2 regions of the Acidovorax sp. LjRoot117 genome follow, and region 2 is predicted to be linked to the other one. Evidence: riboswitches for the same ligand, from Rfam matches in the RefSeq annotation. Region 2 holds a riboswitch; the other holds the start of a gene.
The links. Region 2 has a riboswitch for cobalamin ahead of ACSQ3D_RS07460 (TonB-dependent receptor). Riboswitches for the same ligand answer to the same signal wherever they lie in the genome.
Positions count from the first base shown of each region.

Region 1 (14,961 bases), 300 kb from region 2:
CGGTGCGGATGGCATACAGCGAGGTGAAGGTCTCGCCGTTGCGGAACAGCGTGGTGCCGCGCTTGACCTTGCGGCGGGTGGCCACGACCTCGTCGATGCGCTGCAACTGCTCATCGCTCAGGCCGACAGGCATGCACAGCTCCCGCAGATTGCAGTTGGAGCAGGCGACTTTCATGGTGAGCGGGTTCATAGGTACAGCTGGTTGGGGTTCGGGCGTTGCACCCCGTGGTGGCGAGGCTTCGCTGCGGACCGGGGGTGGGCGACTGACATGCATCAAATTGTCGCTGGTCGGCTGGTGACATCACTTGACGTAGATCAAGGACGCGAGGAACAGCTTACGGCACAGTGGCAACGTACGCAAGGATGCTTCCAATGACTGCTGTTTCGCCCGAGCTGCTGCGCCGCTTCGATGTGCCAGGGCCCCGCTATACCTCCTACCCCACGGCCGACCGCTTCGTCGAGGCCTTCGGGCAGGACGACTACGTGCTTGCGCTGGAGCAGCGCCGCGCGGGCACCGGGGCCAAGGCGCTGCCGCTGTCCCTGTACGTGCACATTCCGTTTTGCGAATCGCTGTGCTACTACTGTGCGTGCAACAAGATCATCACCAAGCACCATGACCGCGCCGATGTCTACCTGCGCTACCTGAGCCGCGAGATCGACCTGCACACCGCCCACTGCGGTACCGGGCAGGTGGTGAGCCAGCTGCACCTGGGCGGGGGTTCGCCCACGTTCCTGTCCGACGACGGGCTGCGCGAGCTCATGGCCATGCTCAAGCGCAGCTTCACGCTCGCGCCGGGCGGCGAGTACTCGATCGAGGTGGACCCGCGCACGGTGGATGCCAGTCGCCTGGCGGTGCTGGCCGAGCTGGGCTTCAACCGGCTGAGCTTCGGCGTGCAGGACTTCGACCCCGAGGTGCAGAAGGCCGTGCACCGCATCCAGCCCGCGGAGCAGGTGTTCTCGCTGGTGGAGTCGGCGCGCGCGCTGGGCTTCGAGTCGATCAACGTCGACCTCATCTACGGCCTGCCGCGCCAGACGCCCGAGTCGTTCGACCGCACGCTGGCCCAGGTGGTGCAACTGCGGCCCGACCGCATTGCGCTGTATGCCTACGCGCACCTGCCCGAGCGCTTCAAGCCGCAGCGCCGCATCGTCCCGGCCGAGCTGCCCATGGGCGGGGCCAAGGTGTCGATGCTGTCGCGCTCGCTCGATGCCTTCATGGCCGCAGGCTACGTGTACGTGGGCATGGACCACTTTGCGCTGCCCGACGACGCGCTGGCCGTGGCCAAGCGCCAGGGCCGGCTGCACCGCAACTTCCAGGGCTACAGCACCCAGCCCGACTGCGACCTCATTGGCCTCGGGGTATCCGCCATCGGCCGGGTGGGTGCCACCTACAGCCAGAACGCGAAGACCCTGGACGAGTACTACGACTTCTTGAACCAGGGCCGGCTGCCCGTGGTGCGCGGCCTGGCGCTGACGCGCGACGACCTGGTGCGCCGCGCCGTGATCATGGCGCTGATGTGCCAGGGCGAGCTGCTGTTCGAGCCGCTGGAGCAGGCGTGGCTCGTCGACTTTCGGCGTTACTTCGCGGCCGAGATCGAACAGTTGGAGGAGATGGCGGACCAGGGGCTGGTGCAGATCCGCCAGGACGGCATCGCGGTGACCGCCATGGGCTGGTTCTTCGTGCGCGGCATCGCGATGGTGTTCGACCGCTATCTGCAGGCCGACCGCAACCGGGCGCGGTTCTCGCGCATCATCTGATGCCCGGCCTCACCGCCCGCGCCCACGGGGTGCCTTCAGGCGCTTGCCCACCATGCTGCTCACGGTAGCTTCGACCGCTCTGCTCATGGGCCTTGCCGGCGGGTCCCATTGCCTGGCCATGTGTGCGGCGCCCTGTGGGGCGCTGGTGGGGCAGGGGGGCGGGCCTGCGGCGGGTGCCGTGGCGCAGCCGGTGCGGTGGTTGCCGCGCGGCGGCGTGGTGCAGCGCACGGCGGCGTTTCACGCGGGCCGGCTGGCGGGCTATGCCCTGGCAGGCGCCCTCGCGGCCCTGGCCATGGACAGCCTGGCATGGCTGACCCAGCACACCATGGCGCTGCGCCCCGCCTGGACCCTGGCGCATGTGGCGGTGATGGCCTGGGGCCTGATGCTCATGGTGCAGGCACGCCAGCCGCAGTGGGTGGAGCAGGCGGGCCGGGCGGTGTGGGCGCGTGTGCGCCCGCTGGTCCAGGCCCCGGGGGGCGTGCTGCTGGCGGGTTTCCTGTGGGCGCTGATGCCCTGCGGGCTGCTGTATTCGGCCTTGCTGGTGGCCGCGCTCAGTGGCGGTCCGGTGCAAGGGGCGCTGGCCATGGCGCTTTTTGGCGTGGGCAGCGGCCTCTGGCTGGCCGCCGGCCCCTGGGCATGGGGCCGGCTCCGGGCGCGGCTCCGTACCTGGCGCGCCGATGGGGGCACGCGGGTGGCCGGCGGCCTGCTCTGCGCGGTGGCCGGCTGGGCGCTCTGGATGGATCTGGTCTACAAGCCGTCCCTCTGGTGCCGGTAGCCAGTCGTGAAAAGTGCTGCGGGGTCAGGTGCCGCGGGGGAGCGGTGCGGCAGCCGGCCCCCCACGGCGGCCCGTGCGGGTAATCACTGCACTGTAGCGGCAGGGCGTGCGGCATGAAGTGTTGTGGTGTCGCGTCTGCGCGGCAGCAACGAATTGATCACGCAGGCTTAGGGCGATAATCTGTGTAACTATTGGTGGCATTCACGTCTCCATGTTTCGCGCCCTTGAAGTGAACTCTTCCATCCTCATCGACATCAGCCAACTGCGGGTCGGCATGTACATCCAGCTCGATGTGGGCTGGATGCACCATCCGTTTCCGGTCAGCAGTTTTCGCGTGGCGTCGATCGAGCAGATCGCCACCTTGCGCGAGCTCGGCCTGACCGAGGTGCGCTACGTTCCCAAGAAGAGCGACCCCGACCAGCGCGAGCTGGTGCCTGCGGCCTGGCGCGTGCCCGAAATGCCCGCGCCCGCCGCCCCCGGGGTGGACGCGGCGGGCGGCACCCCCGCGGCCGACCCCGAGGCGCTGCGCAGGCGGGCATTGCTGGAGGCGCAAAACCGCGCCCTGGCCGCCTGCGACCAGCGCTTTGGCGAGGCCACGCGCCAGTACCAGGCCATGGAGCGCGTGGTGTCCGAACACCCGGACCAGGCGCGCACCAAGGGCGATGCGCTGGTGTCGGGCTGCGTGTCCGAGCTGCTGGAAAACGGCGACTCGGTGATCCGGCTGCTGTCCGAGGGCGTGGGCGAGCGCAATGCCCTGCACCCCATCAACGTCATGGTCATCTCGTTGCTGCTGGGCCGCGCCCTGGGCATGAAGAGCGTGGAGCTGCACGACCTGGGCGTCGCGGCGCTGATCCATGACATGGGCAAGCTCAAGCTGCCGCCCAACCTGCGGCAGGTCACGCCGTCGATGATCCCGATGGAACGCTCGCGCTACGAGACCCATGTGGGTGAGTCGGTGGCATTCGCCATGCGCATGGGCTTTCCGGACACGGTGCTCACCGCCGTGGCGCGGCACCATGAAATGGTCGACGGCAGCGGGTTCCCGCTGCGCCTGTCGGGCCCGGACCTCGGGCGCGCCAGCCAGGTGCTGGCCCTGGTCAACCGCTACGACCGCATGTGCAACCCCGCCAACGGCGTGGATGCACTCACGCCGCACGAGGCGCTGTCGGTCATCTTCGCGCAGCTCAAGTCCAAGTTCGACTCCGTCGTGCTGGGGGCCTTCATCCGCATGATGGGCGTGTACCCGCCGGGGTCCATCGTGCAGCTGGTCAACGACCGGTATGCCATCGTCGCGTCGGTCAACTCGTCGCGCCCGCTGCGGCCCAAGGTCATCGTGCACGACTCGCGCATTCCCAAGGAAGAGGCGCCGATTCTGGACCTGGAAACCGTGCCGGAGCTGGGCATCCGCCGCAGCCTCAAGCCAGCGCAGTTGCCGCGCGATGCGCTGGACTACCTGTCTCCACGCCAGCGCATCTGCTACTTTTTTGAGCGAGCGGTCAACCCCGGCCCCGAAGAGGCCGGCGCGTGACGGTCGTGCAATCCCACGGCTGGCTCGACGGCTTGCAGGAGGCCGTGTGGCTGGTCGATGAATCCAGCCTGCTGATCCTGCGCGCCAATGCCGCCGCCGAACGGCTGGCGGGTGCGCCCGTGGCGTCCATGGTGGGCACCTCGGTGCTCGGCCTGGCATCGACGCCGCAGGACGTCGCTTTCTGGGGCGAGCCCGCCCAGGTGGTGGCCGATGGCATCCATTCGCACACCAGCCTTTTGCGGGCCGACGGCAGCCTGGTGCCCGTGAACCGGCAGGTGAGCCGCGTGCCGAACGGGCCCGATGGCGGCACGATCTTCATGGTGACCATGCTGGACCGCAGCATCCAGGCGGCCACCGAGCGCGAGCTGGAGACCCTGCTGTCCGAGCTGCGGGCCACGCTCGACTCGGCCGCCGACGGCATGCTGGTGTGCAATCTGCACGGCCAGGTGCGTGCGTTCAACCAGCGCCTGGCGCAGCTGTGGGGCATCCCGCGGGAGTTGCTGCTGGAGCGCGACGATGCCGCGGTCTACGCGCACATGGCCGCCCAGGTGCAGGACGCCGCGGCGTACACCGACCGCATGGCCGCCATTGCCCGCGAGCCCATGCAGGAGAGCACCGACATCCTCACGCTGAAAAGCGGCGTGGTGCTGGAGCTGCGCTCGGTGCCGCAGTTCAGCCAGGGCCGTCCGGTGGGCCGGGTGTATTCGTACCGCGACATCACCCGCCAGACCGAGATCCAGGCCAGCCTGCGCCTGGCGGCGCGGGTGTTCGAGTCCAGCCTGGACGCGATCTTCATCGCCGACAGCCAGCACCGCGTGCTGCGCATGAACCCGGGGTGCGAGCGCCTGGTCGGGCCGTCGGCCAAGTCCTTCGAAGGCTGCATGGCGTCGTCGCTGTTCGGCGGCGGCGCCGATATCGCCTTCATGGAACAGGTGCTGGAGGGCTGGGCGCGCGACGGCTTCTGGGAGGGCGAGCTGTGGCTGCCCCGTGACAGCGGCGCGTACTGCGCGGTGCAGCTGTCGTGGGTGGCGCTGCGCGACGACGAAGGCCGCCTGGTGCAGAGCATCGGCTTCATGCGCGACTTGACGCTGCAGCACGCCGCGCAAAAGCGCATCGAAGAGCTGGCCTACAGCGACGTGCTGACCGGGCTGCCCAACCGCCTGCTGCTGTCGCAGCGCGTGGACACGGCCATCCAGGGCGCGCGCCAGAGCGACACCGGCTTTGCCATCCTGTTCCTGGACCTGGACCGTTTCAAGATCATCAACGACTCGCTGGGCCACCCGTTCGGCGACCGGGTGCTGCAACTGGTGGCCGAGCGCCTGCAGGCCTGCCTGCGCCAGACGGACATGCTGTGCCGGCTGGGCGGCGACGAGTTCGTGATCTACCTGCACGGCGGCGACGCGGTGGTGGCCGAGAGCGTGGCCCGCCGCATCCTGGACGACATGCTCAAGCCCTTCATGCTCGACGGCATGGGCTTTTCGATCCAGTGCAGCATCGGCATGGCGCTGTACCCGCAGGACGGCACCACGCTCGACGAGCTCATCAAGCAGGCGGACACGGCCATGTACCGCGTCAAGGAGCGCGGCCGGGGCAGCTACGGCTTCTACCAGCCGCAGATGAACGCCAACCTCCTCTCGCGCATGCAGATGGAGCACGCGATGCGCCAGGCCCTGGGGCAGGACCGCATGGCCGTGCACTACCAGCCGCAGGTCAACATGGCCACCGGCCGCATCACCGGCGCCGAGGCGCTGATCCGCTGGACGGACCCCGAATTCGGCGCGGTGTCGCCCGGGCAGTTCATTCCGCTGGCCGAGGAGTCGGGCTACATCGTGACGCTGGGCGCCTGGGTCATGGAGCAGGCTGTGCGCGAGGCCGCGCAGTGGATGCACAGCGGCATGCCCATCGTGATCTCGGTGAACGTGTCGGCGCTGGAGTTCCGCCAGCCCGACTTCGTGGACCGTATCACGCGCCTGCTGGCCGTGCACCAGCTGCCGCCCACGCTGCTGGAGCTGGAGCTGACCGAAACCATCTTGCTGCAGGACGCGCTGGAGATGGAGCAGCGCCTGCGTGTGCTGGCGGGCCTGGGCATCGGCCTGGCCATCGACGATTTCGGCACGGGGTATTCGAGCCTGGCGTACCTCAAGAAGCTGCCGATCAGCAAGCTCAAGATCGACCAGTCCTTCGTGCGCGGCCTGCCCGACGACGATGGCGACCGGGCCATCGTGAGCGCCATCATCAGCATGGGCCGTGCGCTGCACATCGAGGTGGTGGCCGAGGGGGTGGAGACCGAAACCCAGCAGGCCGTGCTGCTGCAGATGCAGTGCGACCATTACCAGGGGTTTCTGTGCGCACCGGGCCTGCCCGCGCCGGAGTTTCGCGCCATGCTGGGCAAGCCGCTGCCGCTCAAGGCGCAGGGCCGGCGCGACGGGTTGCAGATCTGAGCATCGGCGTGGGAGCGCAGAGTGTGCGCGGGGCGGCCTGTGCGGGTGGCTGTGTCGTGCGCCGTGCCACTGCGCCGTTGCATGCGGGTCCTGTGGCCTGGCCCGGCAGGTGGATTCAATGCAAAAAATGCCGCTACCGCTTGATGGATCAGTGCAAGCAGCTATCAATATCGTAGCGTCCTGCTCTCGTGGGTACGCTCTTGCTGCGCCGTAGCCCGCAGCCGCCCGGCGGCCAGCCCAGCCCCGGTCAGGACGCGGCCAGCCCCTTCCAGAGCATGTACGCCGCCAGCCCGAACAGCAGCGTGGCGAACACGCGCTTGAGCTGCTTGACGGGCAGGTTGTGCGCGGCCTTGGCGCCCAGCGGGGCGGTGAGTACGCTGCAGGTGGCGATCACGGCCAGGGCCGGCAGCCAGATGTAGCCCAGCGATGCGGGGGGCAGGCCTTCCACCGCCTGGCCGCTGATCGCGTAGCCCACCACGTTGGCCAGCGCGATCGGAAAACCCAGCGCAGCGCTGGTGGCCACGGCGTTGTGGATGGGCACGTTGCACCAGGTCATGAAGGGCACGCTCACAAAGCCGCCGCCGGCACCCACCAGGCCCGACAGGAAGCCGATCACCCCGCCCGCGGCCACCTGGCCCGCGCCGCCGGGCATCTGGCGCGTGGGGGCGGGCTTTTTGTCCAGGAACATCTGCGTGGCCGAGAAGCTCACGAACAGCGCGAAGAAGATGGCCAGGAACGAGCCCTTGAGCAGCGCGAACACGCCCAGGCTGGCGATGAAGCCCCCCAGTACGATGCCGGGCGCGAGGCGCCGGGCGATGTCCCAGCGCACCGCGCCGCGCTTGTGGTGGGCGCGCACGCTCGAGATCGACGTGAACATGATCGTCGCCATGGAGGTGGCGATCGCCATCTTCACCGCCAGATCGGGCGACACCTGCCGCGCGCCGAGGATGTAGGTCAGGAACGGCACCAGTAGCATTCCGCCGCCAATGCCCAGCAGGCCCGCGAGAAAGCCCGTGGCCAGGCCCAGGACACCAAGTTCAACGATCAGAAGAGGGTCCAGCATGGCGCAAAAGGAAAGCGTGAGGGCGGCACGGCCGCCAAGCCTGCGCCCTGTCGCCGCCGCGGTGCAGCCGGGCGGCGGGGTGACAGGGGCATGGGGAATAAGGTGTCTGCGATTGCCACCGAACCCTCATCCTGAACCGGGGGTTCAGGTGGGCGAGGGCAGCCAAGTGTTGGGTTCATCTGACGCGAGATGATCACGCTCACCGGACGATGTACCAAGCCCGAGCTCAATGAGCATTGGTTCAAGGAAATATAAAGCCCGGCGGCATCGCAGACACGTCCATTGTAGGCGCTGCCAGGGCACTGCGCTGAAAGACGGTTTTGTAAAGACCGTAAGGCGATGCACCGTGCGCGGTGCGCTGGATGGCAGGGTCGGCAAAGCTTCGGCAGCGCCCGGATGCAGGGCAGGTGGGCGGGCCCCGTCGCTCAGAGAAGCCGGCCGTCTTCGCCCAGCACGTGGTCCAGTTGCTGCACCAGCGACTGCAGCCGCTGGTCGTCGGCGGCGGGCAGCGGGGCCGAGGACGAGGCCGCTGTCGTCGCCGCGACAGCGGCCGCTGGCTGGGCGGGGGCGGTGTCCACCGCGGGCCGGGTGCTGGCGGCTGCCAGGTCAGCCGCTTCGCGGTCGGCGATCTCGAATGCGAGGTTCAGGGCTGCGAGCACGGCGATGCGCTCGCGGGCACGCACCTTGCCGGCATCGCGGATGCGGGTCATGGCCGTGTCCACCCGTTCCACGGCGTCCAGCAGGCGGCTTTCGTGGCCTTCGGGGCAGGTCAGCAGGTAGCTTTGCTGCAGGATCTGCACCTCGATTTGCTTCATTCGGATTCTTTCGTGGCGGGGGCTGCGGCGGGCAGGCGCTCCAGCAGGGCGTCCACCCGGGCCCGCGCGGCCGAAAGGCGGGACTTGAGCGAATCGCGCTCCTGCGTGAGGGCTGCCACCTGGTCGGCCAGCAGCGCGTTGGTGCGCTGCAGTTCCGCGTGGCGCAGCAGCAGGCGTTCAACGCGTTCGGCGATCTGGTCGGTGGTCGATGGTGTTGCCATAGAGCCCCCGATTGTAGGGTGGCGGTTTGTAATCGGCCGTAAAATCCCGAGGTTGGTGCTCGCGGTGTGGTTCACATGCCGCAGTTCAACGGGAAGCAGGGAGGCGTGCCACGCATGGCACGCCGAGCCTGCGCTGCCCCCGCAACGGTCAGCGGACGAATCACCCGATTCTCTCTCCATCACAAGCCACTGTGCGCCTTGAACAAGCGTGTGGGAAGGCGTTGGAGGGCGTTCCGCCAGCCCGGATACCGGCCAACACGGTGGCTGCGCCCACGCCTTTTTTGGGCAAAGCGCAGCCGTATCACCCATCTGCTGGCGGGGAGGCCGGCTCGGGTTTTGTTTGTTGACGATGATCCCCATGAAAATCCGTACCCCTCGTGCGCGCATTGCAGCGCCGCTGTGTCTGCAGCCGGCCCTGGCCGCCATGGCCGTTGTGGCCGCCTGTTCTGCGCAGGCCCAGGCGCAGCCAGCGCCGAACAGCGAGGCCGGCAGCCCGGTGCAGATCGCGCAGAACCTGCGCGCGCCGTCGCTCACCGAGACGGTGGTGACCGCCACCCGCACGCCGCAGCCGCTGTCAGACCTGGTGGCCGATGTGACGGTGATCGACCGCGACACCATCGAGACCAGCGGCGCCACGGGCCTGGCCGATGTGCTGGCGCGCGTGCCGGGCATCGAGTTCTCTCGCAACGGCGGGCCGGGCACGACCACGGGCGTGTTTTTGCGCGGTGCCGAATCCCGCTTCACCGCGGTATACATCGACGGCGTGCGCATCGACTCGCAGTCCACCGGCGGCGCCGCGTGGGAGGCCATTCCCCTTGCGCAGATCGACCGCATCGAAGTGCTGCGCGGTCCGGCGGGCGCGGTCTACGGCTCGGACGCCATGGGCGGCGTGATCCAGATCTTCACCAAGCGCGGTGAAAACGGTGTGGCGCCGTACGTGGGCATCGGCGTGGGCAGCCACAGCACCACCAAGATTGAAGCCGGCGTGAGCGGTGCCACCGGCACCATCGACTACGCGCTCGGCATTGCGCGCGAGAAAAGCAAGGGCTTCAATGCCCGCACGGTGGCCACGCAAAACCCCGACCGCGACGGCTACGAGAGCACGTCGGCCAACGCGCGCCTGGGCCTGCAGATCAATGCCGCGCACCGCCTGGACGCCACGCTGCTCGCCAACGACCTGGACAGCGGCTACGACAACGGCCTGGGCAAGGACGACCGCAACCAGCACCAGCTGCACGCGCTGGGCCTGACCTGGCAGGCGCAGTGGACCACCGCATACAAGACGCGCCTGCAGGTCACCGACTCGCGCGACCAGTACGAAACCACGCCCTCGGTGTACCTGAGCGAGACGCACCTGCGCGGCTACCTGTTCCAGAACGAATGGCGCCAGGGCGCGCACCTGGTCACCGCCGCGCTGGAGCGGCGCGAAGACAACCTCCAGAACGCCCCCATCGACCGCTCGCGCTCGCAGGACGCCATCGCCCTGGGCTACGGCTACACCGCCGGCGGCCACACGCTGCAGGCCAATGTGCGCCATGACTCCGACAGCGAGTTCGGCGGCAAGGGCACCGGCAGCCTGGCTTACGGCTACACCTTTGCGCCGCAGTGGCGCGCCACCGCGTCGGTGGGCACGGCGTTCCGCGCGCCCACGCTGTACCAGCGCTTCAGCGAATACGGCGTGGGCTCGCTCAAGCCCGAAAGCAGCCGCAATGCCGAGGTGGGCCTGCGCTGGGCGCAGGGCAGCAACAGCTTCTCGGCCACCGTGTACCGCAACCGCGTGCAGGACCTGATCTCCTTCGGCGCGCCCGGCCCGTGCCCATCGCCCTTCGGCTGCTACGTGAACACCGCGCGCGCCGAGTACAAGGGCGTGACCTTTGCAGGCTCGTACCGCCTGGCAGGTGTGCTCGGCGGCGTGCAGCTGCGCGGCTCGCTCGACCTGCAGGACCCGCGCGACCTGGACACCGGCAAGCAACTGGCCCGCCGCGCCAAGCGCCACGGCACGCTGGGCGCCGACACGCAGCTCGCGGGCTGGACCGTAGGCGCCGAGGTGCAGGCCTCGGGCCGCCGCTTCGACACGGTGGCCAACACCAACGTGCTGGGCGGCTACACGCTGGTCAACCTGTACGCCAGCACCCGCATCGCCCGCGACTTCACGCTGGTGGCGCGCGTGGACAACGTGGGTGACAAGCACTACGAGCTGGCTCGCACCTACGCCACAGCCGGACGCACCGCGTACGTAGGCGTGAAGTGGGCGCCGCAGTAAGCCCAAACATCAACGAGAGAGAGCAGCGAGAGAAGCCCGAAGAATGGTCACCCCGGCACGCTGTCCGGCGATATTGATCGCCGCCCCTGCATCAGGCCAGGGCAAGACCACTGTCACCGCGGCCCTGGCGCGCCTGCATGCGCGCCAGGGCCGGCGGGTGCGGGTCTTCAAGTGCGGGCCCGATTTTCTGGACCCGCACTGGCACCGCCTGGCCAGTGGCGCGCCGGTGCACCAGCTGGACCTGTGGATGAACGGCGCGCACGACTGCGCGCAGCGCCTGCATGCCGCGGCGCAAGAGGCCGACCTGATCCTGATCGAAGGGGTGATGGGCCTGTTCGACGGCGACCCGAGCGCGGCCGACCTGGCCCAGCGCTTCGGCCTGCCGGTGCTGGCCGTCATCGACGCATCGGCCATGGCGGGCACCTTCGGCGCGCTGGCGTTCGGCCTGCAGCACTACCGGCCGGGCCTGCGCTGGGCGGGCGTGCTGGCCAACCGCGTGGGCAGCGCCCGCCATGCGGACATGCTGCGCAAGGGCCTGCGCGATGACGCCGACTGGATGGGCGCGGTGATGCGCGTGCAGCCCGGCACAGCGGCAGCCAACGCGGGCACCGGCAAGCCCGGCGCGCTGCTGCCCGAGCGCCACCTGGGCCTGATCGCGGCGCATGAACTGCCCGACAGCCTGGAACGGCTGGACGCCGCGGCCGACGCGCTGGCGGCGACACCGCTGGGCCAGATGACGGCATCCGACCTGCAGCGGTGGGTGACGGACTTTGCGCCCCCCGCGCAGCCGCCTGCGGTGCCGCCGCTGCTGCTGCAAGGCCGCACGGTGGCCGTGGCGCGCGATGCGGCGTTCTGCTTCATCTACGAGGCCAACCTGCACACGCTGGCGCAACTGGGTGCGCGCGTGGTGCATTTCTCGCCGCTGCACGACGCCGCAGTGCCCGAGTGCGACGCGGTGTGGCTGCCCGGCGGCTACCCCGAGCTGCACACCGCGCAGATCACCGCCAACACCGCCATGCAGGCCAGCCTGCGCGCGCATGTCGCGGCCGGCAAGCCGCTGTGGGCCGAATGCGGCGGCATGATGGCGCTGTTCGACGCCATCACGCTGGCCGATGGCAGCACGGCGCCACTGTGGGGCCTGCTGCCCGGCCACGTCACCATGCACAAGCGCCTGGCCGCGCTGGGGCCGCAGCACCTGACCGTCGCCGGGCGGCACACGCTGCGCGGGCACACCTTTCACTATTCGACCGCCGCCAGCACAGCGCCGGTGGTGGCGCGCACGGCCCGATCCGGCGAGGCCGTGGCGGCGGATGCCGGCGAGGCGCTGTACCACCACGGCAGCATCCACGCCAGCTACTTCCACGCCTGGTTCCCTTCCAGCCCTGAGGCCGTGGCGCAACTGCTGGGTGCGCAGGCATCATGACGGCCATGTCCGCACCGCACCCTTCGCAAGCCATCACCACCGAGCTCATCCTGGGTGGCCAAAAAAGCGGCAAGTCCCGCCGCGCCGAACTGCTGGCGCGCGACTGGCTGGCGCAGTCCGCCGACCACCGCGCGGTGCTGATCGCCACCGGCCAGCCTTGGGACGACGAGATGCGCGAACGCATCACACGCCACCAGCGCGACCGCGCCGAGCGCGTGCCGGGCCTCGCGACCGTGGAAGAGCCGCTCGACGTGGCGTCCGCCATCGCGCAGCGCAGCACCGCGCACACGCTGCTGGTGGTGGACTGCCTCACGCTGTGGCTCACCCAGTGGACGATGCCCCTGGGCGCCGAGAGCATGAATTTGGAGCAAAAACAGGCCCTGTCGCGCAACTGGCAAGCGCAAGCATCTATGTTTTTAGGAGCAATTGCGCAATCGCCCGGCCCGGTGATCCTGGTGGGCAACGAGATCGGCCTGGGCGTCATCCCCCTGGGCCGCGAGGTGCGCGCGTTTGTCGATGCGCTGGGCGCCCTCAACCAGCAGGTGGCCCAGGTGTGCCCCCGCGTCACGCTGATGGCCGCGGGCTTGCCCCTCACCTTGAAGGAGCCCGCCGCATGAAGCCGACCCCCGTGCGCCGCATCCTGTGGGTGGTGGCGATCCTCATCGCGCTGTGCCTGCTGATGGCGGGGCTGGCGCGTGCGCAGTCGGTGCGCATCCAGGACGACCGTGGCCGCGAGATTGCGCTGGCGCAGCCGCCCCAGCGCATCGTGAGCCTGCTGCCATCGCTGACCGAGAGCGTGTGCGAGCTGGACCAGTGCCACCGCATCGTGGGCACGGACCGCTATTCCAACTGGCCCGAGGCGGTGATCGGCAAGCTGCCCAAGGTCGGCGGTGGCCTGGACCCCAGCATCGAGGCCATCGCGGCCCTCAAGCCCGACGTGGTGCTCATGTCCGTCAGCTCCCGCGCCAGCGACCGGCTGCAGGCGCTCGGTATCACCGTCGTGCAGCTCGAACCCAAGACCCATGCCGACGTGCGGCGCGTGCTGGGCACCATCAGCGACCTGCTGGGTGTGCCCCGGGCGCAAGGCTCCGACCGTCAGTGGCGCACCATCGACGCCGCCGTGCAGGCGGCAGCCCAGTCGCTGCCGCCCAAGGCGCGCAACCTGCGGGTGTATTTCGAAGTGAGCCGCGGCCCGTATGCGGCCAGCGAGTCGTCCTTCATCGGCGAATCGCTCACGCGCCTGGGCGTGCGCAACGTGGTGCCCGCATCGCTCGGCCCCTTCCCGCGCCTGAACCCCGAATACGTGGTGCGCGCCAACCCCGACGTGCTGATGATCGGCAACAGCAGCATGCAGACCATGGTGCCGTACCCCGGCTGGGCGGGCATTCGCGCCGTGCGCGAAAACCGCGTGTGCGTGTTCGGCCCCGGCGATGCCGAGGTGGTCGTGCGCCCCGGCCCGCGCATGGCCGAGGCCGCCCGCATCATGGCCCGGTGCCTTGTGGAGAAGGCCCGGTGACGCCTTCCCCCCACCCGGCCATGCCCACTGCCGCAGGCGCCCGCCGCGCCGCGTGGTGCGCGCTGTGGTTGGGCCTGGCCAGCGCGCTGCTGCTGGTGCTGGGCACCGCCGTCGGCAGCACGGGGCTCGAGAGCCTGGTGCACATGGGCGACGACCCCGTGGCGCGCCAGATCGTGTGGGACATCCGCCTGCCGCGCACCCTGGGCGCCTGGCTGGCCGGCGCGCTGCTGGGCCTGGCCGGCGCGGTGGCACAGGGCCTGTTCCGCAACCCGCTGGCCGACCCGTACCTGCTGGGCAGCGCCTCGGGCGCAGCGCTGGGCGGCGCGGTGGCCATGGCGATGTTCGGCGTGTCGCCGGTGGCGGCGCAGTGGATCGCACGCATTGGCATCACCGGCATGGCCTTCGTCGGGGCCGCCGGGGCCGTGGTGCTGACGCTGGTGCTGGCCCAGGGCGTGCAGCACACGCTGCGGCTGCTGCTGGCCGGCGTGATCGTGGGCGTGGTGCTGGGCGCCGTGCGCGACCTGGTGGAGCTGGCCTCGCCCGACATCCTGCAGGCCATGCAGGCCTTCATCCTGGGCAGCACGGCCTTCGTCGGCTGGATCGCCTGCACCCTGATGCTGGCCGCCTGGGCCCTGTGCGCACTGCTGGCCTGGGTGCTGGCGCGCGCGCTCGACGGCCTGACCTTGGGCGAATCCACCGCCGCCAGCCTGGGCCTGCCGCTCGGCCCCATGCGCGCCGGCCTGGTGGCAGCGATGGCGCTGGCCACCGGCACCGCCGTGGCGCAGACCGGGCTGATCGCTTTCGTCGGCCTGGCCGCACCGCACCTGGTGCGCTCCATCGTGCGCGTGACGCACGAGCGGCACATCCTGTTGTCCAGCCTCATGGGCGCGGTGCTGCTGCTGGCCGCCGACATCCTCGCGCGCTGGATGCTGGCACCGCAGGAGCTGCCCGTGGGTGTGCTCACCGCCGCGCTGGGCGGCACCTACCTGCTGTGGCTGATGCACCGGCGCACCGCGCGCGGAGGCAGCCTGTGACGGGCGCGGCATTGAGCGTCCACGGCATGACCGCGCGCGTAGGCGGCGCCGAGGTGCTGCACGGCATCGACCTGCACCTGCCCGCGGGCCGCTGGACCAGCATCGTCGGGCCCAACGGCGCGGGCAA
Region 1 covers NZ_CAXUPO020000002.1:143,238-158,198, forward strand. Annotated here, with positions in the region: gene fnr (fumarate/nitrate reduction transcriptional regulator Fnr) at 1-190, opposite strand, end outside; gene hemN (oxygen-independent coproporphyrinogen III oxidase) at 373-1,755, shown strand; gene ACSQ3D_RS06075 (sulfite exporter TauE/SafE family protein) at 1,808-2,530, shown strand; gene ACSQ3D_RS06080 (HD-GYP domain-containing protein) at 2,742-4,058, shown strand; gene ACSQ3D_RS06085 (EAL domain-containing protein) at 4,055-6,499, shown strand; gene ACSQ3D_RS06090 (sulfite exporter TauE/SafE family protein) at 6,747-7,562, opposite strand; gene ACSQ3D_RS06095 (cell division protein ZapA) at 7,988-8,377, opposite strand; gene ACSQ3D_RS06100 (hypothetical protein) at 8,374-8,598, opposite strand; cobalamin riboswitch at 8,635-8,869, shown strand; gene ACSQ3D_RS06105 (TonB-dependent receptor domain-containing protein) at 8,957-10,861, shown strand; gene ACSQ3D_RS06110 (cobyrinate a,c-diamide synthase) at 10,905-12,284, shown strand; gene ACSQ3D_RS06115 (bifunctional adenosylcobinamide kinase/adenosylcobinamide-phosphate guanylyltransferase) at 12,281-12,901, shown strand; gene ACSQ3D_RS06120 (ABC transporter substrate-binding protein) at 12,898-13,800, shown strand; gene ACSQ3D_RS06125 (FecCD family ABC transporter permease) at 13,821-14,834, shown strand; gene ACSQ3D_RS06130 (ABC transporter ATP-binding protein) at 14,861-14,961, shown strand, end outside.
Region 1: another riboswitch for cobalamin. It lies ahead of ACSQ3D_RS06105 (TonB-dependent receptor domain-containing protein); the one in region 2 lies ahead of ACSQ3D_RS07460 (TonB-dependent receptor).

Region 2 (14,961 bases):
CTACAAGGGCGGCGGGCCCATGCTGTCGGACCTGGCGGGCGGGCAGATCAGCTCGGCCATCCAGACCACCACCGAGCTGCTGCCGCTGCACAAGCAGGGCAAGATCCGCATCCTGGGCACCTTCTCGGAAAAGCGCACGCGCGAACTGCCCGACGTGCCCACCTTCGCCGAGTCCGGCTACCCCAAGGCCGTGGGCAGCGGCTGGTACAGCCTGTGGGCCCGCAGCGGCACGCCGGCAGCCACCGTCACCGCTTTCAACCGTGCGCTCAACAAGGCGCTGGCAGACCCGGTGGTCAAGGCACGGCTCGACGAGATCGCGCTCGACCCGGACCCGCGCACGCCGCAAGCCCTGGAGCAACTGCGCGTGGCCGAGATCGCCAAATGGCGGCCGGTGATCGAGTCGTCCGGGTTCTGGGCGGATTGACCGTGGCCCAGGCTCCCAACATCGTTTTCATCCTGGCCGACGACCTCGGCTGGGCGGACCTGGGCGTCTATGGCGCCACGGACTTCGCCACGCCCCACCTGGACCGCCTGGCCGGGCAGGGCGTGCGGTTCACGCAGGCGTACGCCAATTCGGCCGTGTGCTCGGCCACGCGCATCGCGCTCATCACCGGCCGCTACCAGTACCGGCTGCGCGCGGGGCTGGAAGAGCCCATCGCCTTGCGCGACACCGGCCTGGGCTTGCCGCCCGAGCACCCTACGCTGCCGTCGCTGCTCAAGGCCGTGGGCTACGACACGGCCCTCATCGGCAAGTGGCACCTGGGCCTGCCGCCGCAGTACGGGCCGCTGCAGAGCGGCTACGACCGCTTCTTCGGCAACCTGCACGGTGCCATCGACTACTTCACGCACAAGCCGGGCGTGGGCGACGACGTGGCGCGCGACCTGTGGGAGAACGAGGTGCCCGTGGAGCGCGCCGGCTACTACACCCAGGTGCTGGCCGACGAGGCCACGGCGTACATCAACGCCCGCGCAGGGCAGGGCGCGGACGAGCGCAAGCCGTTCTTCCTGTCGCTGCACTTCACCGCGCCGCACTGGCCCTGGGAAGGGCCGGGCGACGAGGCCGTGGCGCACCAGATCAAGAGCCTGTTCCACTACGACGGCGGCAGCCTGCGCAAGTACGGCGAAATCGTCGAAGCGCTCGATGCCGCGGTGGGCCAGGTGCTCGCGGCGCTCCATGATGTGGGCGAGGCCGACAACACCATCGTCGTCTTCACCAGCGACAACGGCGGCGAGCGCTTCTCCAAGACTTGGCCCTTCACCGGCCAGAAGACCGAGCTGCTCGAAGGCGGCCTGCGCGTGCCCACGCTCTTGCGCTGGTCCGCGCGCATCGCGCCGCAGGTGCAGCACCAGGTCACCGCATCGATGGACTGGCTGCCCACGCTGCTGGCCGCTGCTGGGTTGTCGCCGCATGCGGACTACCCGAGCGATGGCGAGAACATCCTGCCGGTGCTGCAAGGCGCAGCGCCCGCGCATCCGCGCACGCTGTACTGGCGCTACAAGGCACAGGCCCAGCGCGCGGTGCGCGACGGCCACTGGAAGTACCTCAAGGTCAATGACAACGAGTTTTTGTTCAACGTGGCCGAGGACGAGCGCGAACGCGCCAACCTGCGCGACCTCGAGCCCGCGGTCTTCGCGCGCCTGAAGACGCGGTGGGCCGCGTGGGACGCGCAGTTCTTGCCCATCACCGACGACGTCTACACCCATGGCGTGACGCCCGACGTCCAGGCCGACCACTACGTGCCGCACCGGCTCACGCGGGGGTAGCCACAGGTCGCAGCGCAGCCTCACGCGTTGCGGTGGTGCCAGAAGAAAAGGCGAGCCACGGCTCGCCTTTTTGCGTTCTGGCCGGCAGCCCGGTACGCACCAAACGCGTACCGCCCGCTGCCTACCGCCTGGCACGCGCCCGCGCAGGCACCGGCGCGCAATCCGCACACCGCCCGTACAGCGTCAGCTCGTGCCGCTCCACGGTGAAGCCCTTGGGCGCCAGGTTGCGCAGATCGCCGGGGCACTCGTGCACGTCGAACACCCGCGAGCACACCGTGCATTGAAAGTGATGGTGGTGGTCGTGCGCAGACGACTCGTACCGCGGGCTCTCGCCCGGCAGGTTCACCACCTGCACCGACCCGTCTTCCACCAGCGCCTTGATGTTGCGATAGACCGTCGCCAGGCCCAGGCCCTGCACGCTCTCCCGTGCGCTGTCCAGCACCTCCTGCGGTGTCAGGGGGCGGTGTGCGTCCGCAATGGCGGCGTGGATGGCGGTGCGTTGCTTGGTGGATCGTTCCATCGGGGAAGACAGGGTGGCGTGGAGCAGGGACTGCGAATTATCGGTGACTGCACTCCATGCGGCCCGCGATGCCGGGCGTGTGGTTTCTTGTGCAGTCCACCGGATGGGTTTTTTTGATATCGATAATGCATTATCATTAAAGGCTGATCTGGCATCGCCAGGTTTTTGCGCCGATCGCTGGCTGCCCTTGTGCCCCTGTGCCCCTGTGCCTCGGTGCAGTAGCCAGCTTGCCCCCTTTCCCGCGCCTGACTGGAGAACCTCCCCGTGCTCGAAGCCATCGGCCTGACCAAACGCTACGGCGACCACACCGCCCTGCACCCGCTCGACCTGTGCATTCGCCCGGGCGAAATCTATTGCCTGCTGGGCGCCAACGGCGCGGGCAAGACGACCACCGTCAACCTGTTCCTCAATTTCATCGACCCCGACGGAGGGCAGGCGCTGATCCACGGCGTGGACGTGACGCGCGAGCCTGTGGCCACCAAGCAGTACCTGGCCTACATCCCCGAGCAGGTGAACCTGTACGGCACGCTGACCGGGCTGGAGAACCTGCGCTACTTCGCGGCGCTGGCCCTGGGCGAGCCGCCGCCGCGCACGCGCTTGCTGGAGCTGATGGCCCAGGTGGGGCTCGACGCCGGCGCGGCCGACAAGCGGGTGGCCGCGTACTCCAAAGGCATGCGCCAGAAGATCTGGATCGCCGTGGCACTGGCCAAGGACGCCAAGGCGCTGCTGCTGGACGAGCCCACCTCGGGCCTGGACCCGCATGCTGCGGCCGAGTTCACCACATTGCTGCAGCGCGCGAGCGACGCGGGTGTGGCCATCCTGGCCACCACGCACGACCTGTTCCACGCCAAGCAGACGGCCACGCGCATCGGCATCATGAAACAGGGGCGCCTGGTCGAGAGCCTGGACAGCCAGCAGATCAGCGACACCGACCTGCAGGCCCTGTACCTGCGGCACATGCGGGGCGGCCAATGATCTGGCTGATCGCGTTCAAGGACCTGCGCGAGCGCCTGCGCGACGGGCGGCTGTACTGGGCGGGTGGCATCGTCATGCTGCTGCTGTTCACCGCGCTCGCCGTGGGCTACGGCCACCAGAAGGAGGCACGCGCAGAGCAGGCCGCGGCCCAGAACTCCGACTACCAGGACTGGCTGCGGCAGGGCGCACGCCACCCGCACGACGCGGCGCACCAGGGCATGCACGCCTTCAAGCCCGACGCGGCGCTGGCGCTGCTGGACCCCGGCATCAACCCCTACATCGGCAGCACCGTGTGGCTGCAGGCGCACCGGCAAAGTGAGGTGAAGTTCCGCCCCGCGCAGGACGCCACCGGCCTGCAGCGCTTCGGCGACCTGTCGGTGGGCTGGATCCTGCAGGTGTTGGGCCCCTTGCTGGTGGTGGTGCTGGGCTTCAACGCCTTAGCCGGCGAGCGCGAGCAGGGCATCCTGCGCCAGACGCTGAGCCTGGGCGTGCCGCCGCTGCGCCTGTTGTGGGGCAAGGCAACCGCTTTGGGCCTGGGCCTGGCGGCGCTGCTGCTGCCGGCCGCATTGATCGCGGCGGCGGTGGTGGCCCTGTCTGCCGCCAGTGGCGAGCGCGGCGACGCCTTGCTGCGCTTTGCGGGCCTGGCGCTGGGCTATGCGCTGTACCTGGCGATCTTCGTGTTCGTCACGCTCGGGGTGTCGGCCGCATCGCGCACCTCGCGCGTGGCCATCACCGTGCTGCTGGCGCTGTGGATCGCCAACACCGTGGTGGCGCCGCGCGTGATGTCCGAGCTGTCGCGCGCCGTGTTCCCCAGCCCGACGCGGCTCGCATTCAACCAGGCGCTCGACGCCGACCGCAAGGCGACTTCCGACAAGGTCTGGATGCAGGCCTTCGGCACCACCGAGCGCTGGAGCCGCGATGTGCCGCTGAACAAATGGGGCATCGCGCTCAAGCTCGACGACCAGTCCAGCTATGCGGTGTACGACCGCCACTTCGGGCGGCTGTGGGACACCTGGGAGAGCCAGCAGGCGGTGCAGGAAGCCGGTGGCCTGTTGATGCCGCTGCTGGCCATCCGCACCTTCTCTACCGCCATGGCGGGCACCGACTTCGTGCACCACCGTGACTTCACCACCGCTGCGGAGAGCCATCGCCGCGTCATCCAGGACATCGTGAGCCAGGACCTGGTGGCGCACGCCGACCCGCTGGGCCACCAGCACTTCGCCTACCAGGCCAGCCCGTCGCTGTGGGCGCGTGTGCCGGCTTTTGAGTACCACGCGCCCTCCGTGGGCTGGGCGCTGGCCCGCAGCGGTGCGAGCCTGGCGGTGCTGTGCGCCAGCCTTCTGCTCGCCGTGGCCTTCGCCTGGGCTGCCGTGGCGCGCCAACGGGCGCTCTAAGGAAACCATCCGTGCAAGCATTTCAGTTCCAACGATTTCGCATGGTCGCCCGGCAGGAGCTGCGCCTGCTGCTCAAGGAGCGCAGCCTCTGGTGGGTGGGCGGCCTGTTCCTGTTGCTCATCGGCTATGCGCTCTTCAACGGCGTGCTGCAGACCACGCAGCGCGACAGCGCGCAGGCGGCCCTGGTGGCGGCCGATGCGCAGTCGCGCGCCGGCCAACTGGCGCAGCTCCAGCGCATCATGGCCGGCACCGAAACCCCCACGCCGTTCGGCAACCCGGCCAACCCCGCCAACATGGCCGGCGGGCTGGGCGCGCACTACGCCGTCATGCCCAGCGCCGCGCTGGCGCCGATGGCGCTGGGGCAGACCGACCTGTTCCCGTCGCAGTTCAAGGTCACGCACCAGAGCAAGGTCAACTTCCTGCACAACAACGACATCGAGAACCCCTGGCACCTGCTCAGCGGGCACTTCGACCTGGCGTTCGTGGTGGTGTACCTGCTCCCGCTGCTGATCTTCGCGCTCAGCTACAACCTGCTGTCCGGCGAGAAGGAAGACGGCACCTTGCGCCTGCTGCTCTCGCAGCCGCTGGCCTTGCCGACGCTGATTGCCGGCAAGATCGCGGTGCGCGCCGCGGTGCTGCTGGGCGCCGCCGTGCTGGTGCCGCTGGCGGTGCTGCTGGTGGCGCGCCCGCAGGCCCTGGCCCTGCCCGGCGCCACGCTGTGGTGGGCGCTGGTGGTGGGGGCGTATGCGCTCTTCTGGTTCACCGCGGTGGTGGCGGTCAATGCCTTCGGCCGGTCTTCGGCCACCAATGCGATGGTGCTCATCATCGGCTGGGTGGTGCTGGTGCTGGTGGTGCCGGTGCTGCTGAACATCGCGGTCACGCACACCAGCCCGGCGCCCTCGCGCGCAGAGCTGGCCACCCGCACCCGCGTGGTCACCGCGCAGGCCATGTCGCAGAACGCCGCGCTGCTGGCCACCGACTACGAGCATGTGGACAAGCCCGACGTGCTGGTGCCCAAGGACGGCCGCCTGGCCATGAGCGGGCGGGCCATGGCCAACTACCGCATCCAGCGCCAGGTGGACGACACGCTGCAGCCCGAGCTGGACCGCTTCGATGCGCAGCAGGCGCAGCAACAGGCACTGGTCGCGCGCTGGAGCGCCGTGTCGCCTGCGGCCGTGGCGTACGAGGGCATCACCGCGCTGGCGGGCACGGGGCACAGCCGCAACGCCTGGTTCATGGCGCAGATCACGGCCTACCACCAGGCGTGGAAGGACTTCTTCTTTCCCCGCATCGACGGTGGCCTGGCCATCACCGAGGCGGACTTCGCGCACATCCCCGCCTTTGCATGGCGCGACGAAGCGCCCGGCACTGTGCAGGCCCAGGCCGCGCGGGCCGTGCTGCAGCTGCTGCTGCCCACGCTCGTGCTGCTGGGCGTAGCGCTCTGGCGGCTGCGCCGCTACCGCGTCGTCTAGCGCATCCATCCAACACCGAACAACAAACCCGAGAGGACGATTCCATGACCCCCTTCACCCGCACCGCCGTGGCGCTGGCGGTGGCTGCTGCCACGCACGCCAGCTGGTCGCAGACGCCAGAGCCCGACCGCGAATTGCCCGCGGTCAGCATCGTGGGCGGGCAGGACCGCGACAGCCTGCAGCTGGACCAGCGCAGCACCAGCGCATCGCGCCTCGGCCTCACGCTGCGCGAAACGCCCGCGTCGGTGGAGATCCTGTCGCAGGACGTGATCCAGGAGCGCGGCGCACGCACCTTGCGCGAGGCGCTGCGCGGTGCGGCCGGCATGGCGGGCGGGGGCACGCCTGCGGCACCCACCACGCTGTCGATGCGCGGCTTCACCAACGTGCTGTACCTGTACGACGGCGTGCGCATGTCCGGCGCGGGCGTGACCAACCGGGTGCAGGACACCTGGAACTACGAGCGCATCGAGGTGCTCAAGGGCCCGGCGTCGGTGCTGCAGGGCGACAGCGCCATCGGCGGCCTCGTCAACTTCCAGACCAAGCGGCCCGACCGTGGCAACCCCGGACGCGAGGCCCTGCTGTCCTACGGCAGCTACGGCTCCACCCGGGCGGCGGTGGGCCTGGGCGGCGCCGTGGGCGAGACGGGCGCCTACCGCATCGACTACAGCCGCAACGACACCCGCGTGGGCACCATCGACCGCAACAGCGAAAGGCTCGAGCACCTGACCACCGGCGTGTCGTTCGACCTGGCGCGTGCCACCCGGCTCGATGTGTCGTTCGACTATGCCCGCGACGAAGGCCATGCCTACTGGGGCACGCCGCTCGTTCCCGGCAGTCTGGCGACCCAGCCCACCAGCGTGGTCAGCACGCCCGACGGCCGGGTGGTGGACCGGCGCATCGCGCGCAACAACTACAACATCCTGGACGACAGGAACCAGTCCGAGGCCTACTGGCTGCGCGCCCGCATCACCCACCGCCTGACGCCCGAGTGGACGCTGCGCAACGAGCTCACGGCCAACCAGGTCGACCGGCTGTGGCGCAATTCAGAAAGCGCGGTGTTCACCGCCCCCGCGTCCATCACGCGCGACCAGACCACCATCGCGCACGACCAGCGCTACCTGTCCAACCGGCTGGATGCCGCGCACACAGGGCGCCTGGCGGGCATGGCGAACAAGTTCGTGGTGGGCGGCGAGATCAGCAAGACCGACTTCGACAACACGCGGCGCTTTTCCAACGGCTCGGCGGCCACTGCTGCCAGCCTGCGCGTGCCGCTGTTCGACCCGGCCGTGGGCACCTACAACGACGACCCGGCGCTGATGGCGGGCGGCGGCAACCGCACCAACTTCACCTCGGACGTGCGCAGCACCTCGGTGTTTGCCGAAGACTCGCTCAAGCTCACCCCGGCCTGGACGCTGGTGGGCGGCCTGCGCCACGACCGCGTGGATGTGGACCGCAGCGTGACCGACCTCAACCTGGGCACGTTCAGCGCCTTCGGCACGCAGTATTCGTCCAACTCCGCGCGGCTGGGCACGGTGTTCGACCTCAGCGCGGCATCGTCCGTCTACGCGCAGTACACCAACGCCACCATTCCGGTGGGCTCGCTCTTCCTGCTGTCGGCGGGCAACGCGGCGTTTCCGCAGTCCAAGGGCCAACAGCTGGAAGTGGGCTTCAAGCAAAGCCTGGCCAGCGTGGAATGGACGGCGGCGGCCTACCACATCGCGCTCGACAACGTGCTCTCGCGCGACCCGAACAACGCCAACGTCACCATCAACAACGGCCGGCAGTCGTCGCGCGGGGTCGAGTTGGCCGCTGCGTGGCGCGCGACGAAGCAGCTCACGCTGTCGGGCAATGTGGCGGCACTGGATGCGCGCTTCGACACGCTGACCGAGGCGGGCGGCGTATCGCGCGTGGGCAACACGCCGCCCAACGTGCCCGAACGCATCGTGAACCTGTTCGCCAACTACCGGTTCAAGGACCTGCCGCTCGATCTGTTCCTGTCCATCAACCACACCGGCAAGATGTACACCGACAACGCCAACCAGATTCGCATCAACGGCCACACCACGGCCGACGTGGCGGCCAGCTGGCGCATCCAGCCGGTGCTGCTGACCTTCCGTGTGCGCAACCTCACCGACAAGCTCTACGCCAGCTTTGCAGGCCGGGCCACCAGCCAGGTGCTGATCGCGCCGCAGCGCACCTTCGAGCTGTCGGCCCGGTATGACTTCTGACGCGAGGGCGCACCGTGCCCCTAGAATCGCCCCGTTGGTGCTCGCAGCATGGTTCGCATGCCGCAGTTCAACGGGAAGCAGGGAGGCACCACCGAACAGGACCGTGCCGCGCCTGCGCTGCCCCCGCAACGGTCAACGGATGGGTCGCCACCTCGGCAGCCCGCTCCCCTTACGCACAGCCACTGGACTGCCTTGAACAAGCACCTGGGAAGGCTTTGGGGGATTCTTCCGCCAGCCCGGATACCGGCCAACAAGTGGGTGGAGCTCCTATGGAGCGCTGCCATAACGCTCAAGCGCTGGCGGGAGGCCGGCGCCGGGCCTATTTGTTTTCCATCATCGTATGAGCCACTCTTTTCATCCCCTGCGGATGGCCGTCGTGCCGTGGGCACTGGCCGCTGCATTCCCTTCGCATGCCCAGACCGCAGGCACCTTGCCCGACGTTGTCGTGAAGGAGTCCGCCACGCCCGGCCCGCTGCTCGATCAGCGCGCTGACGGCGCATCGCGCCTGGGCCTCACGGTGCGCGAGACACCCGCGTCCATCGACGTGGTGCCGCGCGAGGTGCTGGCCGAGCGCGGCCTGCGCACGGTGACCGAGGCCGCACAGGCCGCAGTCGGCGTAACGGCGGGGGACTTTCCGGCCGAGCCCAGCGCGTTCTCGATGCGCGGCTTTGCCAACAGCCAGATCAACACGCTGTACAACGGCATCAAGATCGGTCCGCCCAACATGACATCGCGTGTGATGGACGCGGCCAATCTGGAGCGCATCGAGTTCTTGAAGGGCGCCGCATCGCTGATGTCGGGCGAGGGCGCTGTGGGTGGTGCCGTCAACTTCGTCACCCGTGCGCCGCACCGCGGCGCGGTGCAGAGCGAAGTGACCGGCGCAGTCGGCTCGTTCGGCGAGCGGCGTGTGGCCTTCGGCTCGGGCGGCACCACGGCCTGGAAGGACCTGGACTACCGCATCGACGTGAGCGGCTCGCACAGCGACGGCTTCGTCAACGACACCGGCCAGCGCAACCGCCATATCTCGGGCGGGCTCGACTGGCATGTGGCGCCGGGCGTCAAGCTCTTCGTCGCCGGCGAGGCCAAGCGCGACAACGGCAGCAGCTACTGGGGCACGCCGCTGGTGTCGGCCAACGCCCCGGGCATCCAGCCGGTGGGCGGTGTGGTGTCGGGCACCTACACCTCCAACTACAACGGCACCAACCTGGGCCCGGTGGCCATCGACCGCCGCACGCTGCGCACCAACTACAACGTGCTCGATAACCGCAACGAGGCCCGCGAGACCTGGCTGCGCGCGGGCGCCGACTGGCGCATCGACAGCGCCTTCACGCTGCGCACCCAGTTCTACCGCTACACCGCCGACCGCACCTGGTTCAACAACGAGATCGCCGCGTTCAACGCCACCACGGGCCTGGTGGACCGCGAGCGCTTCTTCCTGGCGCACGACCAGACCTCGGTGGGCAACAAGACCGAGCTGCAGTGGGACAGCCAGGTGGCGGGCCGCGACAACCGCCTGGTGGCGGCGTTCGAATACAGCGACCTCGACTTCATCCGCCCCGGTGCGGCCAACTTCCCCGGCGACAGTGTGAGCCTGGTGAACCCCGCGCGCGGCACTTACGGTCCGCTCACGCAGCAGCGGCAGACCACCGGCATCCGCAACACCGTGCTGGCACTGGAAGACCGCCTCAAGCTCACGCCCAGCGTGGCGCTCATCGGCGGCGTGCGGCACGAGTCCATCGAGCTGTCGCGCACCTCGGCCAACGCCCAGGGCGTGCAGCGCAACGGCTTTCCGTTCGACAAGACCTGGCGCCCTACCACGGGCCGCCTGGGCTTCACCTGGGAGGCTGCGGCGGGCACCACCGTGTACGGCCAGTACGGCACGGGCGCCGACGTGGCGGCCAACAACATCTTCCTGCTCAGCGGCACGCAGCCGCTGGATCTCACCCGCACCCGCAATGCCGAGGTGGGCGTGAAGCAGGGCTTCTGGCAGGACCGTGGCGAGTGGACCTTCGCGCTGTACGACACCAAGCGGCGCAACGTGTATGCGGGGCAGGGCGGCCAGACGCTGGCGCGGGCCGGCGCCCTGCAGTCGCGCGGCGCCGAGGCCTCGGTCGCATTGCGGCCCGATGCGCAGTGGAGCGTGTGGGGCAACCTGGCGCTCAACCGCGCGCGCTACCAGGACTACGCCCTGGCCGGCGGCGGGTCGCTGTCGGGCAACACACCGCCCAACGCGCCGCGCGTGGTGGCCAATGCGGGCGTGGGCTACCGCTTCGTGGCAGGCGTGCCGATGCAGCTGTCGGCCTCGGTGCGGCACGTGGGCGAGCGCTTTCACAGCGACGCCAACACTGTGCGCCTGGCCGCCTACACCGCACTGGACGCGGCTTTGACGGTGGACGTGGCGCGCGGCGTGCAGGTCACGCTGCGGGGCCGCAACCTGGCCAACAAGGTGTATGCCGCCTGGTCGGATCCGTTCTACCCCGACCAGATCCTGCTGGGCGCGCCGCGCAGCGTCGAGCTGGCCGTGCGCTGGGCGCTATAAGCTCGCCGCATGTCTCCACCCCTGGCCACGCCCACCCCCGTGCTGCAGCTGCAGGTCGCAGGCTTTTGCACCGACGGCGGGCGCGAACTGCTGGCGCCCATCGATGCCACCGTGCACCGCGGCGAATGCGTGGCCCTGGTGGGGCCCAACGGCGCGGGCAAAAGCACGCTGCTGAAAATGCTGTGCGCACGCATCGCGGCCACGCACGGTGTGGTGCGGGTGCAGGGGCACGACCTGGCCGGCTGGCCCGCGCTGGACCGCGCACGCCACGTGGCGGTGCTGGCGCAGTCCGAATCGGTGGACCTGGGCCTGCGGGTGCGCGACTACGTGGCCATCGGCCGGCTGCCGCACCAGCACCGCGTGGCCCGCGCCGAACACGCGCGGGTGGTGGACGCCGCGCTGCGCACCTGCCGAGTCGACACCCTGGCCGCGCGCAGGCTCTCCACCTTGTCGGGCGGCGAGCGCCAGCGCGCGCACCTGGCGCGGGCGCTGGCGCAAGAGCCCACGCTGCTGCTGCTGGACGAACCCACCAACCACCTGGACCTGGCGGCCCGCGCCGACCTGCTGGCGCTGGTGCGCGGCCTGGGCATCACGGTGGTGGCGGCATTGCATGAACTGGGGCTGGTGCCATCCTTTGCCGACCGGGTGTGGATGCTGCAGGCCGGCCGCCTGGTGGCCGACGGCCCCCCGCGCGAGGCGCTGAGCGCGCAGCGCGTGGCCAGCGTGTTCGGCATGGAGCTGGTGCGCACCCGGCACCCACGGCACGGCGGCACGCTGTGGTCGTTTGAAAGAGAGGCCGCGTGATGAAGGCAGTGCTGCAATCCTGGTTGTCGTCCGCATCGCTGCTGCTGGCTTTTGCGGGCCCTGTGGCTGCAGCAGGCCCTGCAGGTGCTGGTATTGGTGCTTCGGGCTTTCCCGTCACCGTCTCCAACTGCGGCGACACCCTGCGCTTCGATGCCCCGCCGCAACGCCTGGTGGTGCACGACCTCAACATGACCGAGATTGCGCTGGCCCTCGGCCTGCGCCCGCAACTGGTGGGCGTGACGGGCATCACCGGCTGGTACAAGTCCGACGCATCGCTGCGCGAGACCCTGGGCGACGTGCCCGAGCTCGCGCCCAAGTACCCCACGCTCGAGAACCTGCTCGCCGCGCGGCCCGACCTTTTCATGGCAGGCTGGTACTACGGCATGCAGCCCGGGGGCGAGGTCACGCCCACCACGCTGGCACGCCACGGCATCAAGACCCTGGTGCTGACCGAAAGCTGCGCGCACACGCTGCGCGACAAGCCCCGCGCCACCCTGGACCTGCTCTACGGCGACATGCTGCGCCTGGGCACGGTGTTCGGCCGCCGCGACGCGGCCGAGCGGCTGGTGGCCCAGTGGCAGGCGCGCGTGCGGGCCGCAGCGCAGCCCGTGCTGCCAGCGGCACCGCGCGTGTTCGTCTACGACTCGGGCGAGGACAAGCCCTTCACCGCCGGGCGCGCCGCCATGCCCACCGCACTGATCGACGCCGCCGGCGGCCGCAACGTGATGGACGGCCTGCCCATGAGCTGGGGCACCGCGTCGTGGGAGGCCGTGGCGGCCAGCAACCCGCAGTTCATCGTGCTGCTCGACTACCAGAACGGCCAGGGCCCCGACCACCTGCGCCAGGTGCTGCAGTCGCACCCGGCCATGCGGCTCACCGACGCGGTGCGCAACGGCCGCTTCATCCCGCTGCGCTATGCCGAGCTCACGCCGGGGCCGGCCAACATCGGCGCCATCGAAAAGATCGCCCGCGCGCTGCGGGCCCTGCCATGACGCTGCCGCGCTGGGCCCTGCCGCTAGCCGCCGGGGCCGTGCTGCTGGTGCTGGCCCTGCTGTCGCTGACCATGGGCAGCACCCCTGTCGCGTGGCACGACGCCCTGGCTGCGCTGGCGCGCCCCGGTGGTGGGGGCGCGGATGGCGCCATGGCCCAGGCCATCGTGCGCGACCTGCGTCTGCCGCGCGTGCTGCTGGCGCTGCTGGTGGGCGCCACACTGGCCATGGTGGGCAGCCTGCTGCAGACCGTCACCCGCAACGACCTGGCCGACCCGTTCCTGTTCGGGCTGTCCTCGGGCGCATCGGCGGGTGCGGTGGCAGTGCTGGCCTGGGCGGGCGACTCGCTGGGCGCCTGGACCTTGCCGCTGGCCACCTTCGCCGGGGCCATGGTGGCCGCAGCGGCCGTGCTGCTGCTGGTGCGCCGCGCGGTGGGGCAGGGCCCGGCGCAGACGGTGCTGGCGGGGCTGTCGGTGTCTTTCCTGTTCGGCGCGCTGACGCACGCGCTGGTGTTTGCCGGCGACCAGCGTGCGGCGCATGCCGTGGTGTTCTGGTCCATGGGCGGCCTGGGCCTGGCGCGGTGGGACAACCTGTGGCTGGCACTGGCGGGCCTGGTGGTGGTGGCGGCCTTCGTGGCGCTGCGGCACCGCGCGCTCGACGCGCTGCTGGCGGGCGACGACACCGCCCACAGCGTGGGCGTGGCGCCCGAGCGGCTGCGGGTGCAGGTCTTTCTCGTCGCTGCCGTGGCAGCCGCCTGCTGCGTGGCGCTGACAGGGGTGATCGGCTTTGTCGGCCTGATGGTGCCGCACGTCGCGCGGCGCTTCGTGGGCCCGCTGCATGCGGCGTTCGTGCCGTGCGCGGCCTTGCTGGGCGCCACGCTGCTGCTGGGCAGCGACCTGCTGGCCCGCACGGTGCTGGGCGCGCAGGAGCTGCCCGTGGGTATCGTCACCGCGGGGCTAGGCGCCGTGTTCGTGATGCTCTGGCTGCGGCGCATCGCGGTGCGCTGAGGCTGGGCCCAGGTACCCGGCCGTCCAACGGCCATCGATTCACTTCCCCCAAAAGAGTTGGCACCTTGGGAGCCTCTTCGGGCGGAGCTTGCGTTCGCCTCCCGCTCGCCGTGCAGCCAGTCCACATAGACATTTTGGGCGGAAAGTTATCTCTATATATTGTTTATCGTTTTAAATTCGTTATTTTAAGATTGACAGGTTATTTGAACTACAACATACAGCCTGTGATCTCCTTTGCCCACTCGACCTCTCGCCTGGCTGTGCGCGCGCCCAAAGCGCCATCATCGCTCCCCGCCAGGAGCCAGCCATGAACTTCCAGCAACTGCGCTCCGTGCGCGAAGCCGTCCGGCGCGGCTTCAACCTGACCGAAGTGGCCAACATGCTGCACACCTCGCAGCCGGGCGTGAGCCGCCAGATCCGCGAGCTGGAGGAAGAGCTGGGTGTGGAGATCTTCGTGCGCGCCGGCAAGCGCCTGACGGGCCTGACCCCGCCGGGCGAGGCGCTGCTGCCCACGGTGGAGCGCCTGCTGCTCGAAGCCGACAATTTGAAGCGCGCGGGCCAGGACTTCAGCGCCAGCGCGCAGGGGCGCCTGTCGGTGGCGGCCACGCACTCGCAGGCGCGCTACGCACTGCCCCAGGTGGTGCGCGACTTCCGGGCGATGTTCCCGCAGGTGTCGCTGCACCTGCACCAGGGCTCGCCGCGCCAGGTGGCCGAGATGCTGATGTCCGGCGAGGCCGACATCGGCGTGGCCACCGAGGCGCTGGCGGGCTACGACGGGCTGGTCACGCTGCCCTGCTACCGCTGGACGCACAGCATCGTCGTGCCCCCGGGCCACCCACTGCTGGACCTGGCGGGCCCCGTGACGCTGGAGCAGCTGGCAGAGCACCCCATCATCACCTACGAGCTGGGCTACACCGGCCGCGCGCACATCGACGAGGCGTTTGCGCGCGAGGGCATCGCGCCCGACATCGTGCTCACCGCCATGGACGCCGACGTGATCAAGACCTATGTGGAGCTGGGCATGGGCGTGGGCATCGTCGCGTCCATCGCGGTGGATGCCGAGCGCGACCGCCACCTGCGCCTGATCGACGCGGGCCACCTGTTCGAGGTGAACCTCACGCGCCTGGGCTTGCGCCGCGGGGCCTGGCTGCGGGGCTATGCCTACCACTTCATCGAAAGCTTCGTGCCCACGCTCACCCGCGACGCGGTGGAGAAGGCGGTGCAGCAAAGCGCGCACGGCCTGGGCCAGGGCGCGGGCGATGCGGTGGG
Region 2 covers NZ_CAXUPO020000002.1:445,553-460,513, forward strand. Annotated here, with positions in the region: gene ACSQ3D_RS07425 (Bug family tripartite tricarboxylate transporter substrate binding protein) at 1-424, shown strand, start outside; gene ACSQ3D_RS07430 (sulfatase family protein) at 382-1,764, shown strand; gene ACSQ3D_RS07435 (Fur family transcriptional regulator) at 1,886-2,284, opposite strand; gene ACSQ3D_RS07440 (ABC transporter ATP-binding protein) at 2,549-3,259, shown strand; gene ACSQ3D_RS07445 (ABC transporter permease subunit) at 3,256-4,653, shown strand; gene ACSQ3D_RS07450 (ABC transporter permease subunit) at 4,665-6,125, shown strand; gene ACSQ3D_RS07455 (TonB-dependent receptor) at 6,170-8,353, shown strand; cobalamin riboswitch at 8,375-8,619, shown strand; gene ACSQ3D_RS07460 (TonB-dependent receptor) at 8,694-10,892, shown strand; gene ACSQ3D_RS07465 (ABC transporter ATP-binding protein) at 10,902-11,696, shown strand; gene ACSQ3D_RS07470 (ABC transporter substrate-binding protein) at 11,696-12,688, shown strand; gene ACSQ3D_RS07475 (FecCD family ABC transporter permease) at 12,685-13,692, shown strand; gene ACSQ3D_RS07480 (CysB family HTH-type transcriptional regulator) at 14,000-14,961, shown strand, end outside.